2 regions of the Pseudothermotoga thermarum DSM 5069 genome follow, and region 1 is predicted to be linked to the other one. Evidence: riboswitches for the same ligand, from Rfam matches in the RefSeq annotation. Region 1 holds a riboswitch; the other holds the start of a gene.
What was found. A riboswitch is a leader RNA that binds a small molecule or an ion and turns the genes downstream of it on or off. The one in region 1 is predicted to bind fluoride.
Positions count from the first base shown of each region.

Region 1 (6,278 bases):
TTGTCGGCAAATCTCTGAACCTTCCCGTTCGTTCGTTGCCAAGAAGGATTCATTGAACAAAACAACCGAGAAAGGTTCTATACGGTTTGCGATTTCGTTCATCCTGGATAGTTCCTCATCGAGTCTTCCGCTCTTCATCGTTCTATCTTCCTCTTTCTTGAAATGAGTGTATATACCCTTTCGAATTGGAACCGCAAAAGACTCAGCTCCAACAAACATGCCGCACTGAGCCATCAATTGTGCTTGTCCAATGCTTCTTAGAAAGGTCGTTTTACCGCCTTGGTTTGCACCAGAAATTATATAGAGTTTCTTATTTCTTGCTTCAAAATCGTTTCCGACAACTTTGCTGTTTTTAACCAACGCAAGACCGACATCGTAAAGACCTTTCCACGAGCGATCCCAGCTATCCATCGGAAGTATTTCAGGAAAACAAATCGGCATGTTCAATGCTTTCAGTTTATCAGCTATGTTTAAACAGCCAACGTAGAACGCCAGTTCGTGCCTAAGCACGTTGAAAAAAGCCTGCAAGTGTTCCGCAGCTTGAGCCAGTGCATTGGCAGGCTGGTTTATAGCCCTTGCACGTCGTTTTTCCAAATCCATAGCACCGGCATCGTCCCGTGGTGCTATTGTATAAGATGGTGCAAACATCCATTTCAAAAGATAACCTCTGTCTTTCTTTTTCCTTCGCATCACATATTGGACACCTTGTAGATAGTTGCCAAGTTTTGCACTTACCAAAATACCTTCTTCACTGAGTTCATCCAAGAGTGAACGAACTTTGTGAAAGTAATCGTCATCCAACTCTTTCTGAATCATTGTCAACAGATTTCGAAATCCATCAGATTGAAAAGTTTGTATTGTGCTGTCGGCGATTTTTCTCAATCTCATCAGCATGTCGATGTATATTTTCAAAAGTCCAACTGCATTCGAATAAACTGCAGACAGATAAACCGATCCAAGCCAGTACCACGACTCTCTTCGCCGTTGCTCCGTTTCTACGGTTATCCTGTATAGTTCCCTGACCGAATCAGAGTTTTTCAAAGCATCTTTGAGGTTTTCCTGTCTGTAGAGTATTTCTTCCTTACAGGACAACGGATTGAAAAAAGCTGTGGAACAGACTTTGTAGATTATTTCATCTCCTTGAGCCATGGTTGAAAGGATTTGTTCCAACCCAAGATCTGAGATGAGAATTTCTTTACCATAACAAGGCTTAGATTCTGCATCGAAATCTTTGTCAGGAAACATGAGGTGAACTTTCATGTCTCTTCAACCTCCTGGAGAGCTTCTCATAAGTCAGTCCGTATTTTTCCGCTATGTGGATGGCATAGGCAAGACCATCCGGTGGTTTTCTGAGAATTTTGTAGGTTCTTTGAGAAGGATCATCATCTCTGACGGTTGCAACCATGCTGACGACTTCAGAAGAACGTGTTGCAAGTTCGTCGAGAAAGGTAACAACAACGGCGATTGATCCTATATATAGAATATGATCCATCATCAATTCACCCAAGGCTAATGCATCCGAAAGTGTTGTCGAAGTGAATATTTCATTGATCACCACGATGCTTTTGCTTGTAGCTTTTTCAAGAATTTCACGCAATCTCAAAAGTTCATCTTGCAACCTTCCGGTGAGATTTGAAACATCCTCTTCCCTTGGAAAATGTGTGAATAGGTTGTCAAAAAGATACAACTTCGCATCCGTTCCGGGCACACAAACGCCGATTGACATAAGCCAGTGTATTTGCCCAAAGGCTCTGGCAAAGGTTGTTTTGCCTCCCTGGTTTGGTCCAGTGATCACTATTATTCTTTCAGGATAATTCAAGACAAAATCGTTAGGAACAGTGCTATCAACCTTTGAAAATGCGAGTGCAAGATCAAAAACGTCATAACCGTACAGATGTTCTGTTGATTCAGAAACCTTTGGATAACAAAACGGCAAGCCAGCGTCTTTTAAAGGCTGAATGAGATCAAGCCAGGAAAGGTAGAACTGAATTTCCCTTGCAAATCTTGTGATAGCAGGATCTGGAAAGTTTAGATACTTTTCACAGAAATCGTATAGGCTTGAAAAGACTTCTTTGTAGAGCTTTGACAGCATCTCTAACACCGCAGCTTCAACGTGTGCAGCAGCCGGATTCTCAGTCAGCTTTTGCCGGTAATCCTTCACATCCCCTTGTCTGAACCTCTCAAAAAGCGCTAGAATCTGATTCGATAAGTCTGATTCGCCTTCATACTTTCTAACCCGAATCGTTCCGTTTTTTATGAACATACAGTATTCTACCTTTGAAAAATCCTTTCGAAGCTTCTGGACATATTCTAAGAGTCCATTGAAAAGCTCAGAGTTGGTGTAGCAAAACAAATATTCCGCAAAAGCTTTAAGTCCCTGTGATTTCAAGCTTCTTTTTGTCAGGTAATCGGTTAGGTTCAACACTTCCTTGCAGTAAGTTTCAGCGCAATCAAGCATATATCCACGGGGTCAAATAATTGTTTTCGTAGCTTTCTTCTGAACTAAGAGCTTTTCTGATCTCTGCCATCCGCTTATCCAATCTGTACATTTCTTCGGAAAAGCTTCCCAAAACCTTACGCAGCTGATTGTCTTCAAGTTCCCGCATGATCTCCTGTCTGTAAACAATCAAACTTGGATCTTGCAAATTCGTGTAGAAAAACCGTTGCAAATCAAACTCCCTTTTTCTTCTTATGATCGGTTCGAAGATCTTGTCCAAGTTCAAATCTTTAAAACACTCTGGTTCTGTCTTATTTACAAGCATCTCCTGTTCTTTATTTTGAAAAAGTATGCTGTAAAACATCGTTTCACCACCTTGGTGAAAATGCTTTATAAAAGAAAAAACTCCTACAAGTGTGCGCTGAGCGCAACCTGTAGGAGTCATCAGCCTCATGGCTATTAAAGGCGGACTCCATCGCCCAAATTAATTTTACCATAAACGGTTAGGCCTGATCTTTCTTCAGATCAACCAACGCTCTGCAATTGCCAATTCAGCAAGGCGAGTACATCCTATGTTGCTTTCTTCTTAACAAAGCGTAAAGACCTACGGCAACGTTCAAATCTTGGCATTTGCCTTGAGTTGGCTTTATTCGATCAACTCGAACTCGGCAATTCATCCTGTCAATCCTCAGATGTTAAATTTTTCCACTCTGTATACTGTATTGACGGACTGCAGTCAATGGAAGATAGACCAAAGGATCCTTTGGTCGGTTTTGCCGTGCCGTTTTGCAGGAATACTATATCCTTAAATAAATAAAAAGACTGCGGTCTCAAACTTGAAATAATGCATGCAAGCCGTTGATCTTTTCTCTCACTCTTCACGGTGATATTCACGTTTCACATACTCTACAACGATATCTCCCATTTCCTCGGTTGAAACCAATTTCTTGGCGGATGGGTTGTTCAGATAAAGATCCTTTGTCATGAATCCATCTGCTATGACTTTTTCGACGGCATCTTCTATAGCATTCGCTTCTTTTTCAAGTCTTAAAGAATATCTCAAAAGCAATGCCACAGAAAGAATAGTACCAAGCGGATTTGCAATGTTCATCCCCGCTATATCCGGCGCAGAACCGTGTATTGGTTCGTACAAACCTTTTAAGCCTTCACCAAGGCTTGCGGAAGGTAACATCCCAATTGAGCCTGTTATAACCGCTGCTTCGTCGCTCAGAATGTCTCCAAAGGTGTTTTCGGTGAGTATCACGTCAAACTGAGCAGGATTTTTCACAAGCTGCATCGCACAGTTATCCACGTACATGTGTTCCAAAGTTATATCTGGATAACGGCTTGCAACTTTTTGAACAACTTCTCGCCAAAGCCTAGAAGTTTCCAAAACATTTGCTTTGTCAACGGATGTGACCTTTTTCTTTCTGTTTCTTGCAAGTTCAAAGGCAACCTTTGCTATTCTTTCTATTTCTTCGTACGTGTAATACATCGTGTCGACGGCGTAGACTTTGCCGTTTTCTTCAAACCTTCCTTTTGGTTTTCCAAAGTAAAGTCCCCCTGTCAATTCGCGAACGATGACCAAATCAACTCCTTTTAGTAAATTTTCTTTCAATGGTGAACTGAAAGCCAAGTTCGGATAAAACTTCACCGGTCGAATGTTTGCAAACAGCTTCAAACCTTCTCGAAGTTTCAAAAGAGCTTTTTCAGGTCTCATATGAGAGGGTAAATCATCCCACTTTGGTCCTCCAACTGCCCCAAGCAAAATTGCATCTGCCTTTTGGCACAATTCCCAAGTTTCGTCCGGTAGCGGTACCCCCTTTTCATCCAAAGCTGCTCCTCCGATCAAACCAAATTGTATTTCAAAACCGTGATGGAAAAGCTTTCCAATTGTCTCTAACACCTTCACACCTTGTTTCACAACTTCCGGTCCTATTCCATCCCCAGGCAAAACCGCTATTTTGAAACCACTCATTTTATCTCACCTCTAGCCTTTGCCATGGCGAAGTTCAAAAGTCCTCCCCTTTTTATGATTTCCTGGATCAAAAGAGGGAAAGGTTTAATCTTAAAGACCTCACCGGTTGTTGCATTTTCCACTAGTCCATTTGATAGATCAACTTTCACCCAATCTCCTTCGTTTATTTTTTCAACTGCTTCAGGAAGTTCAACTATCGCAAGCCCTATGTTTATGGCATTTCTGTAGAATATCCTTGCAAAGGATTTTGCTATTATGCACTTTACGCCGGAAGCTTTGATGGCTATTGGAGCATGTTCCCTTGATGAACCGCACCCGAAATTTTCACCAACCACGAGTATTGTTTTTTCTTTAACTTTGACTTTGAAATCTGGATCAAGATCCTCCATACAATGGCGGGCAAGCTCAGTTGGATCAGTTGTGTTTAAATACCTGGCGGGAATTATCACGTCGGTGTCTATGTTGTCGCCATACTTCAAAGTTTTTCCTTCGTAGATCGTCATTCTTTCACCTCCACTTCCCACGGCGCAGCGATTCTTCCAAGGATTGCTGAGGCTGCTGCAACAGCAGGGTTTGCAAGGTATACTTCGCTTTTGGGATGCCCCATTCTTCCGACGAAGTTTCTGTTGGTTGTGCTTAAAGCTTTTTCTCCTTCGGCAAGCACTCCAAGGTGTCCTCCAAGACATGGTCCACAGCTGGGTGGTGTGATTGTGGCACCGGCTTCCAGAAAGATTTCTATCAAACCCTCTTTCAAAGCTTGAAGGTAGATCTCGGGTGTGGCTGGGGTTATTATGAGCCTCAAGTTGGGATTGACCTTGTGACCCTTTAAAATTTTTGCCGCGATTCTCAAATCCTCAAGTCTTCCGTTGGTGCAAGAGCCTATGTAAACTTGATCTAGCGTTATGTTTTTGCTTGCAGCTTCCGAAACTGGATAAACGTTGCTGGGTAAATGTGGAAATGCAACCATCGGTTCGAGTTTCGAGACGTCCCACTCGTAAACTTCTTTGTAATTTGCATCTTTGTCGCTAAAAATCAGTTCGTATTTCCTTTTAACCCTTTTCTTGAGGTACTCCAGTGTTATTTCATCAGGTTCGATTATCCCGTTTTTTGCACCAGCTTCCACAGCCATGTTGCACATTGTGAATCTATCTGCCATACCAAGGTTTTTGATGGCTTCACCAGCAAATTCCATTGCCATGTATCGTGCACCATCTACACCGATTTTTCCTATTGTGTAAAGGATTAAATCTTTTCCCCCTACCCACTTTGGTAACTTTCCATAGTAGATGAACTTTACAGTTTCTGGTACTTTCAACCACACTTCACCAAAAGCCATGGCATACGCGGCATCCGTGCTTCCAATCCCAGTTGAAAAGGCTCCTAAGGCACCATAAGTGCAGGTGTGCGAATCTGCCCCAACAACACAATCACCAGGAGCTATCAAACCTTCGTCTGGCAAAAGAACATGCGCTATCCCAGCTCTGCCAACCTCGTAGTAATACCTTATGTTTTGCTCTTTTGCAAAAAGTCTTGTAATCTTTGCCTGTTCTGCCGATTTGATATCTTTGTTTGGCGTCGAGTGATCTGGAACCAAAGCTATTTTCTCTGGATCAAAAACTTTTTCAACACCAATTTTTTTGAACTCTTTTATGGCAAGCGGAGCAGTTATATCGTTTGCAAGAACAAGGTCAACTTTTACGAAGATCAAATCGCCTGGGAATATTTCTTTTTTGTCAGAATGCTTTAGCAAAATCTTTTCGGTTATTGTGTAACCCATTTTGATTTTCAACCTCCCTGCTGGTGGCTGAGCAAATTGTTCAAACCTCTTATGTAAGCCAAAGCACTGGCTTCAACCACATCGGT
Region 1 is NC_015707.1:492,571-498,848, forward strand. It holds gene THETH_RS02500 (MutS-related protein) at 1-1,260, opposite strand, end outside; gene THETH_RS02505 (MutS-related protein) at 1,235-2,458, opposite strand; gene THETH_RS10270 (hypothetical protein) at 2,451-2,801, opposite strand; fluoride riboswitch at 2,866-2,926, opposite strand; gene leuB (3-isopropylmalate dehydrogenase) at 3,309-4,415, opposite strand; gene leuD (3-isopropylmalate dehydratase small subunit) at 4,412-4,912, opposite strand; gene leuC (3-isopropylmalate dehydratase large subunit) at 4,915-6,192, opposite strand; gene THETH_RS02525 (2-isopropylmalate synthase) at 6,201-6,278, opposite strand, start outside.

Region 2 (6,278 bases), 930 kb from region 1:
AAAGTGAAAGGCCAGCCCATCGATCCAGAGAAAACCTACATCGTTGCCACCAACAACTACCTAGCACTTGGTGGAGATGGCTATGTTGTCTTCAAGCAACTCACAGGGTATGACACAGGTTTGGCTTTGGACAACGTTGTGATCGAATACATCCAAAACGTCTTGAACGGAATTATAGAAGACTACGATTCTTCACAAAGGTATGTTTACGAATGAACATTCGGGGGGCTTTAAGCCCCCTGCAAATTTTCTTGGTGTGTCTGAGCAACGCTTTGTTTTTCTATTTCATTCACTATTTCAAGTAGATCCAAATAGAACCTTTTTGCTTCATCCTCTAAAATCGGTTTTCCAGCGTACCTTACCTTTTCATAAATAAACGTTAGCTCCTCGAACGCCGGGATGTTCAGATTTGTAACCATTAGCAATTCTCTTGGTGTTAAATGGTGAAGGTTTGAAAAATACTTTCTTCTAAGCCACCAATAAGCTGATTTGACAAATTTTTCAGTCGGCTCAAAATCAGGTATTTTGTCCAAAGGATAAAGTTCCACGTCTTGAGGTATCTTTTCTTCTTGAACTTTTTCTTGCTTTGGCACAAGCAGTTGCTGTCGAACTTTTAAGATGTACAGCACGATCAAAACGGTCATGAAAGCAAGGATTATCAAGGTTAAGAAATCTAAGAACAAAGCGAGATTGTAGTGCGTTTTTTCGGAAACTTTTTCAACGCTTTCATGTCTTTCAACAACCTTTCTTTCGACAATTTGTTCACCCTCAAGACTGATCGAATACGCTTGACCAAGCGGTGGCAAATCAAACTTTGGCTTTACAGATCGTAAAACCATCGAAGTTACCGCAACAAAGGCTGTAAATAGCAGAGCACCAAGTAGTAGCATTTTAAAAGTCCCTTTGATCCCAAAATTTGTTATCGAAAAAGTGAAGAGAAAGATCGCCGAAAGAAGCAAGATCAAAGGTATCCATATTTTCTCAATGATTTTGTTCAACCAAGTTTGCTTCGTCTCAACTGGTTGTTGTGAAATTGATTCACCACCAAAAGATGTTTCTTTTTCAACCTGCAACCTTTGTTCTTTTGCCTGCTTGCTTGAAGTTAAACTGCTCAAAAAAGTTCTAAATGGATAAAGGTTCACGTCCGAGGCGAGGATTATCACTAGTGTTGAGGCGATCAAGATCCAAAGTAAGGTCTTAACGTTTAATCGCTTCACTTTGATTAAATACCAACTTAAAACAAGTAATGTGAAGATCAAAGCATCAACAATGGGAGAATGCGAACTTGCAAAGGTCAGATACAATCCCAAACCTATCATGGCCAAAACGGAAACAAACCTTTCTGCGTTGTAGACAAGCAAAATTAAAATCGCTGAAAAACACATCAACAAAGCCGTTGTGAAATCGTATTTCAATATACCAACCGTAAAGATAACGCTAGCCATTACGAACGGTATAGCAAAAACCGTTGAGCAACCGCTGTTTTCCCAATTTACCACAGTCACAAAAGAGGCCGTCAGCGCCACCACCAGCGAAGCCCAGATCGGAAACAGATTGGTCGCAAAGTAAAACGTAAACAAACCAACCAAAAAACCTTTTGACACCTGCTCAAAAACCTTCGATCTCATCGAAAACCTCCTGAACAGTTTGATTTGGTCTAACAATCCTAACTATTATTTGCTCCTTTTGAAGAATCTTGGCTTTTTCAAAAAGTCTTTGCATATCAAGTGGATACATCTCGTATGTTCTAGCAGGTTTGTACCTTGGATCTCTAAAACCGTATGGGATCAGAAAAACCATAACCCTTGCACACTTTGCCTTTGCCTTGATCAAAAGTGGCAGTACAGAATCTGTAAGATACATGGAAATGATCGTCAAAGTTGTTGAAGGATTCAACCTTTCCAAATCCTTTTCCAGTTCATCTGCAAGTTGTGGTCCATTTTCATCTCCTTTTGCCATTGCCAAAAGTTCCACTGCGCTTACCCAGTCGGACGTTGGTTTGTAATCGCGCTTTAAAACCTCTTTTCCAACGACTATCAAATCCACTAGGTTTCCTGTTTTTGTGAGTAGATACAAAATCGAAGAAGCAACCAAAACAGCATCCTCTTCGTAGTGGACTCTTATTTGAGCCCAAACGTTTTTTGCAAAAATTTCTTTGGACAAATTCAAATCGACGTATATCAAATTCCTGCTGATGGCAGTATAGTCCAGTTCCTTTGCGTACAATTTTCCAAATTTTGCGGAAACTTTCCAGTGAATTCTGTTGATCGGTTCTTTTGAATATTCCCTAACTCCTCTGATTTGCGTTGGATCTTCCAAAAGCTTGAAATCACATACTCTTCCAGGAATAAGCTCTCTCAAACGCGAAGGGAAGCTTTCAAGGTGCATTATTTTTGGGAGAACAAGCACTTCCTGCTGTGCTTCGTAAAAAGCCCAAATTTTGAAAAATAAAAGCGGATGTTCATAAACTACGAACAAATCAGCCAGTTGTTTTTTACCACGCGTTGCAAAAGAGATTTTTGAAACCACCTCGATTGGCTCGTCTTTCTTTAAGTGAATCTCCCTTTCAAGAACGGTGTGAGTCAAAAAATCCGCCACCTTCACTTGTGAGTTAACAGTTATTTGAACGTTTGCAAACGGAGAAACAAAAATGTGCTTTATCAAAAGATCTTCGTTGGTGAAAAGCCTGGCCTTCGATGGATAACGTTCTATGATGAGCAAACTGAGAATTCTTTTGGCGTTGAAATATTCAAGCCAAAGAAACCCACAAAAAACAAGACCGAGCAGCGAAAATACGTTAAGGGTAAATACGTTCCAAACAGCACACAAAACAGTTATTCCGACAAGCGGTTCCAAAGAACTGCTGATTCGCTTTAGCTCAAGCTTCACCTTTCACAGGAGCCTCCTCCGTTTGAAGAATCTCATTTAAAACATCTTGCTTGGTTTTTCTCATCAACCTTGCTTCGGGTTTTAGTATTATCCTGTGTGCAAGAACATCAATCGCTATACTCTTCACATCATCGGGTAAAACGTAATTTCTTCCGTTCATCGCTGCTATAGCCCTTGAAAGCTGCATCAAAGCTATCGCGCCGCGAGGACTAGCTCCAAGGGCTAAATCTTCGTGGTTTCGGGTACGTTTGACAATCCTTATTATGTAATCCAAGATCGATTCGTCCACGTAGACATTTTTAACCTCTTCTTTCGCTTGCTGAAGTTCTTGAACATCGCAAACAGGACCAATCGTTTCTATAGGATGGACTTTTTTCAACCTTTTTAACATCTCTATTTCTTGGTCCTTTTCTGGATAGCCTACGGACAAACAGATGGCAAACCTGTCAAGTTGGGCTTCCGGTAATGGAAAAGTACCTTCAAACTCGATTGGGTTTTGCGTTGCTATCACGAAAAAGTGCGGTGAAAGATGATAGGTTACACCATCGACCGTAACCTGTTTTTCAGCCATCGCTTGAAGCAAAGCCGACTGTGTCCTTGGAGTTGCGCGGTTTATCTCGTCCACCAAAATAATATCTGTGAAAATCGGCCCTTTTTTGAAAACAAATTCGTTTTGCTTTGTATCCAAGATGTTTAAACCTGTCACATCGCTTGGCAAAAGATCAGGTGTACATTGAATTCTGTTGAACGACAAGTTAATTGAGGCAGCCAAAGACCTTGCAAGCATGGTTTTACCTACACCAGGCACATCGTTCAACAGTACATGCCCATCGCTCAACATCGCCGCAAGAATTTTTTTAATCACGTCTTCTTTTCCAACGATGACTTTCGACACGTTTTCTATTATCTTTCGCGCGAATTTTTCCAAAGTTGCCATGTTTTCATCCTCCCAAACGACGTATTCAAGTTTGCTATCAATTTTGCAACATATCTATAGGCTTTTGCTTCCAACCCAATGGATTCTTTGTTTTTGTAATCGTGTTTTCTAATGACTTCCGTTAGTTGTTCTTTCAGGTTTTGAAGTTTCCCAAGCTGTATAGTTTTTAATTTGTCTGCGTTGTGAGTAGGCAAAGTTTTTTGAACCGCAAGGAAATGATCCAAACAAAAAACAGTTTTACTTTCTTCGTATTGGCAAAAGAAACATTTTTTTGGCAATGGTTGATCCGTTCTAAGTTGATCAATTCTTGTCGAGAGCAAATCTTCGTAGATTATCGATATACCAAGTATACCGTGTTCTGGGTGCTTGGACAAAAAAATCAACAAACAAGTCCGCATGCCTTTGACAAATTCCTTCTCTAAGTTGTGCTCTAACAACAGGATCGTTGACCAGTTCATACAAAATGGAATTGAACAAACCTTCAATTGCGTTGTTCACCATTCCACACACAGGGCACTCTGGTTCTTTGTTTTCCAACCACTCTAAAGCCTTTGATTCGGCTATACTTCTTGCTTGCATTTTTCCTCTTTTAAGAAAAAAACTCCTACCGAAAAATTGGGTAGGAGTCATCAGCCTTACGGCATTTTACGGCGGACTCCATCGCCGATAAAACTTGGTCTGAACATATATTAGCACATTTTTTGTTACAGATCAGTATAAAACCTTTTCATCGATATAAACAAGAAAGTACTGCAAACTTTATGTGATTTTGAAGTAAAATAACCTTACGTGACGCAGCTTGTGACATGGGGTGATGACCTTGGCAATACTTTACCTTTTACCCGCCATTTTCTTCGGTTGGTCACTTGGAGCAAGTGCTCCAGCGGCAAGCTTTGGTCCATCCATTGGAAGCGGTATGATAAGCTACCGCAAAGCGGTAGTTGTTGGTTCTATATTCATCGTCATTGGAGCAGTTGTTGGTGGTGCACCTGGCTTGAAGAACATAGGTACGCTTGCAAATTTTTCCACACTGGACGCTGCTTGTGCGTTGTTTGCTGGCGCAGTTGTCGTCACCACAATGACTTGGCTTAAGCTTCCTGCATCAGTTTCGCAAGCTATTCTTGGTGGGATAATTGGTATTAGTGTTAAAAATCAAGGTTTTTTGAGTTTCAACTGGTTTTCTTTGATAAAATTCTTTGCCGCTTGGATATTAACACCCCTTGCTGCTATGTTGGTCGCTTATTTAATCTACGTTTTTCTTTCTGAAATCTTTAGAAAAATCAAAAAAGTCCAGTATCAAGATTTAACTATAAGAATTTTGACTTGGGTTGCAGGTATATACGGTGTTTATTCGCTTGGGGCGAACAACGTTGCAAACGTGACAGGTGTTTTCGTTGGGAATTTGCTCACCATTCCACAAGCTGCTTTGCTAGGAGGTTTGAGTATAGCTTTTGGATTTTTAACTTTCAGCAAAAGGGTTATGATGACTGTGGGAAAGGGTATAATAGAGTTGGACCACTTTTCATCAATGATTGCCATTCTAGGTCAAGCTTTTACCGTTTGGATTTTTAGCTTGGTTGGTATACCAATCTCTGCCACTCAGGCCATAGTTGGAAGTGTGATCGGCGCAGGGTATGCAAAAGGCGAAAGATTAAGCAACCCAAAACTTGTGTACAAAATCGTTGCCGGTTGGACTCAAGTACCCGCCGCAGCAGGATTGATTGCATACACTTTGAAAAGCGTTATTGAAGCAATTTTTCAGCTGACTCAAACACTGTGATAATTCGAATTCTAAAATCCTTTGAAAAAAATTGTAAAACAAGCTTTGCCAGTTTACAAGCTGATTTAAAACCGTCTATTCTATAATTGGAGGTGTCAACTTAAGCTGGGGAATAAGATAAAATAAACGGGAACCAACCTTCTCACCGAAAGGAGGTTCCCGTAAAGATGAAAGTTACAACAACATATATCACCGAGTACCTATACCAAATTATACCAAACCTTTTTCAAAGACAAAGAGTTCCACATGAGGCGAAAGTATGAACTTGCATTAAGGAAGGCAGCAGCCATAATTGGAGTCAGTCATGAAGCCTTGAGGAAATGGTGGACAAGGATGAAAGAAGAGATATTTGCTGAGAAGATAGAAGGCAATGCAGTAGTAGCTATAGACGAGATGAAGGTGAACATAAATGAGGTTAAGAGGAAGAAAGTGATCTATGCGTTGGTCAGCAAAACGCGAGAGAAGGACAAAGCGAGCTTGGTGATGAGACTTAGGGTGAATTTTGTGTCTGGACAAAATACCTCAGTTGAAACATCTGGTTCAGCTCATACATACATCCCTTTACCCTCATTATCCCGTTCCTCCATTTTGTCTCCCTCAGGTTCTTCCTGTGCAAATATACGCTTAACTCCAATAGCTCAACACTCCCAAAATATCCCCCACTTTTTATCC
Region 2 is NC_015707.1:1,599,560-1,605,837, forward strand. It holds gene THETH_RS08005 (5'-nucleotidase C-terminal domain-containing protein) at 1-216, shown strand, start outside; gene THETH_RS08010 (DUF4129 domain-containing protein) at 231-1,628, opposite strand; gene THETH_RS08015 (DUF58 domain-containing protein) at 1,609-2,889, opposite strand; gene THETH_RS08020 (AAA family ATPase) at 2,879-3,826, opposite strand; gene THETH_RS08025 (hypothetical protein) at 3,793-4,311, opposite strand; fluoride riboswitch at 4,440-4,500, opposite strand; gene THETH_RS08035 (inorganic phosphate transporter) at 4,641-5,606, shown strand; gene THETH_RS10950 (hypothetical protein) at 5,853-6,278, shown strand, end outside.
Region 2: it holds a riboswitch for fluoride, as region 1 does, so the genes downstream of both, THETH_RS08025 (hypothetical protein) here and THETH_RS10270 (hypothetical protein) in region 1, are expected to answer to the same signal.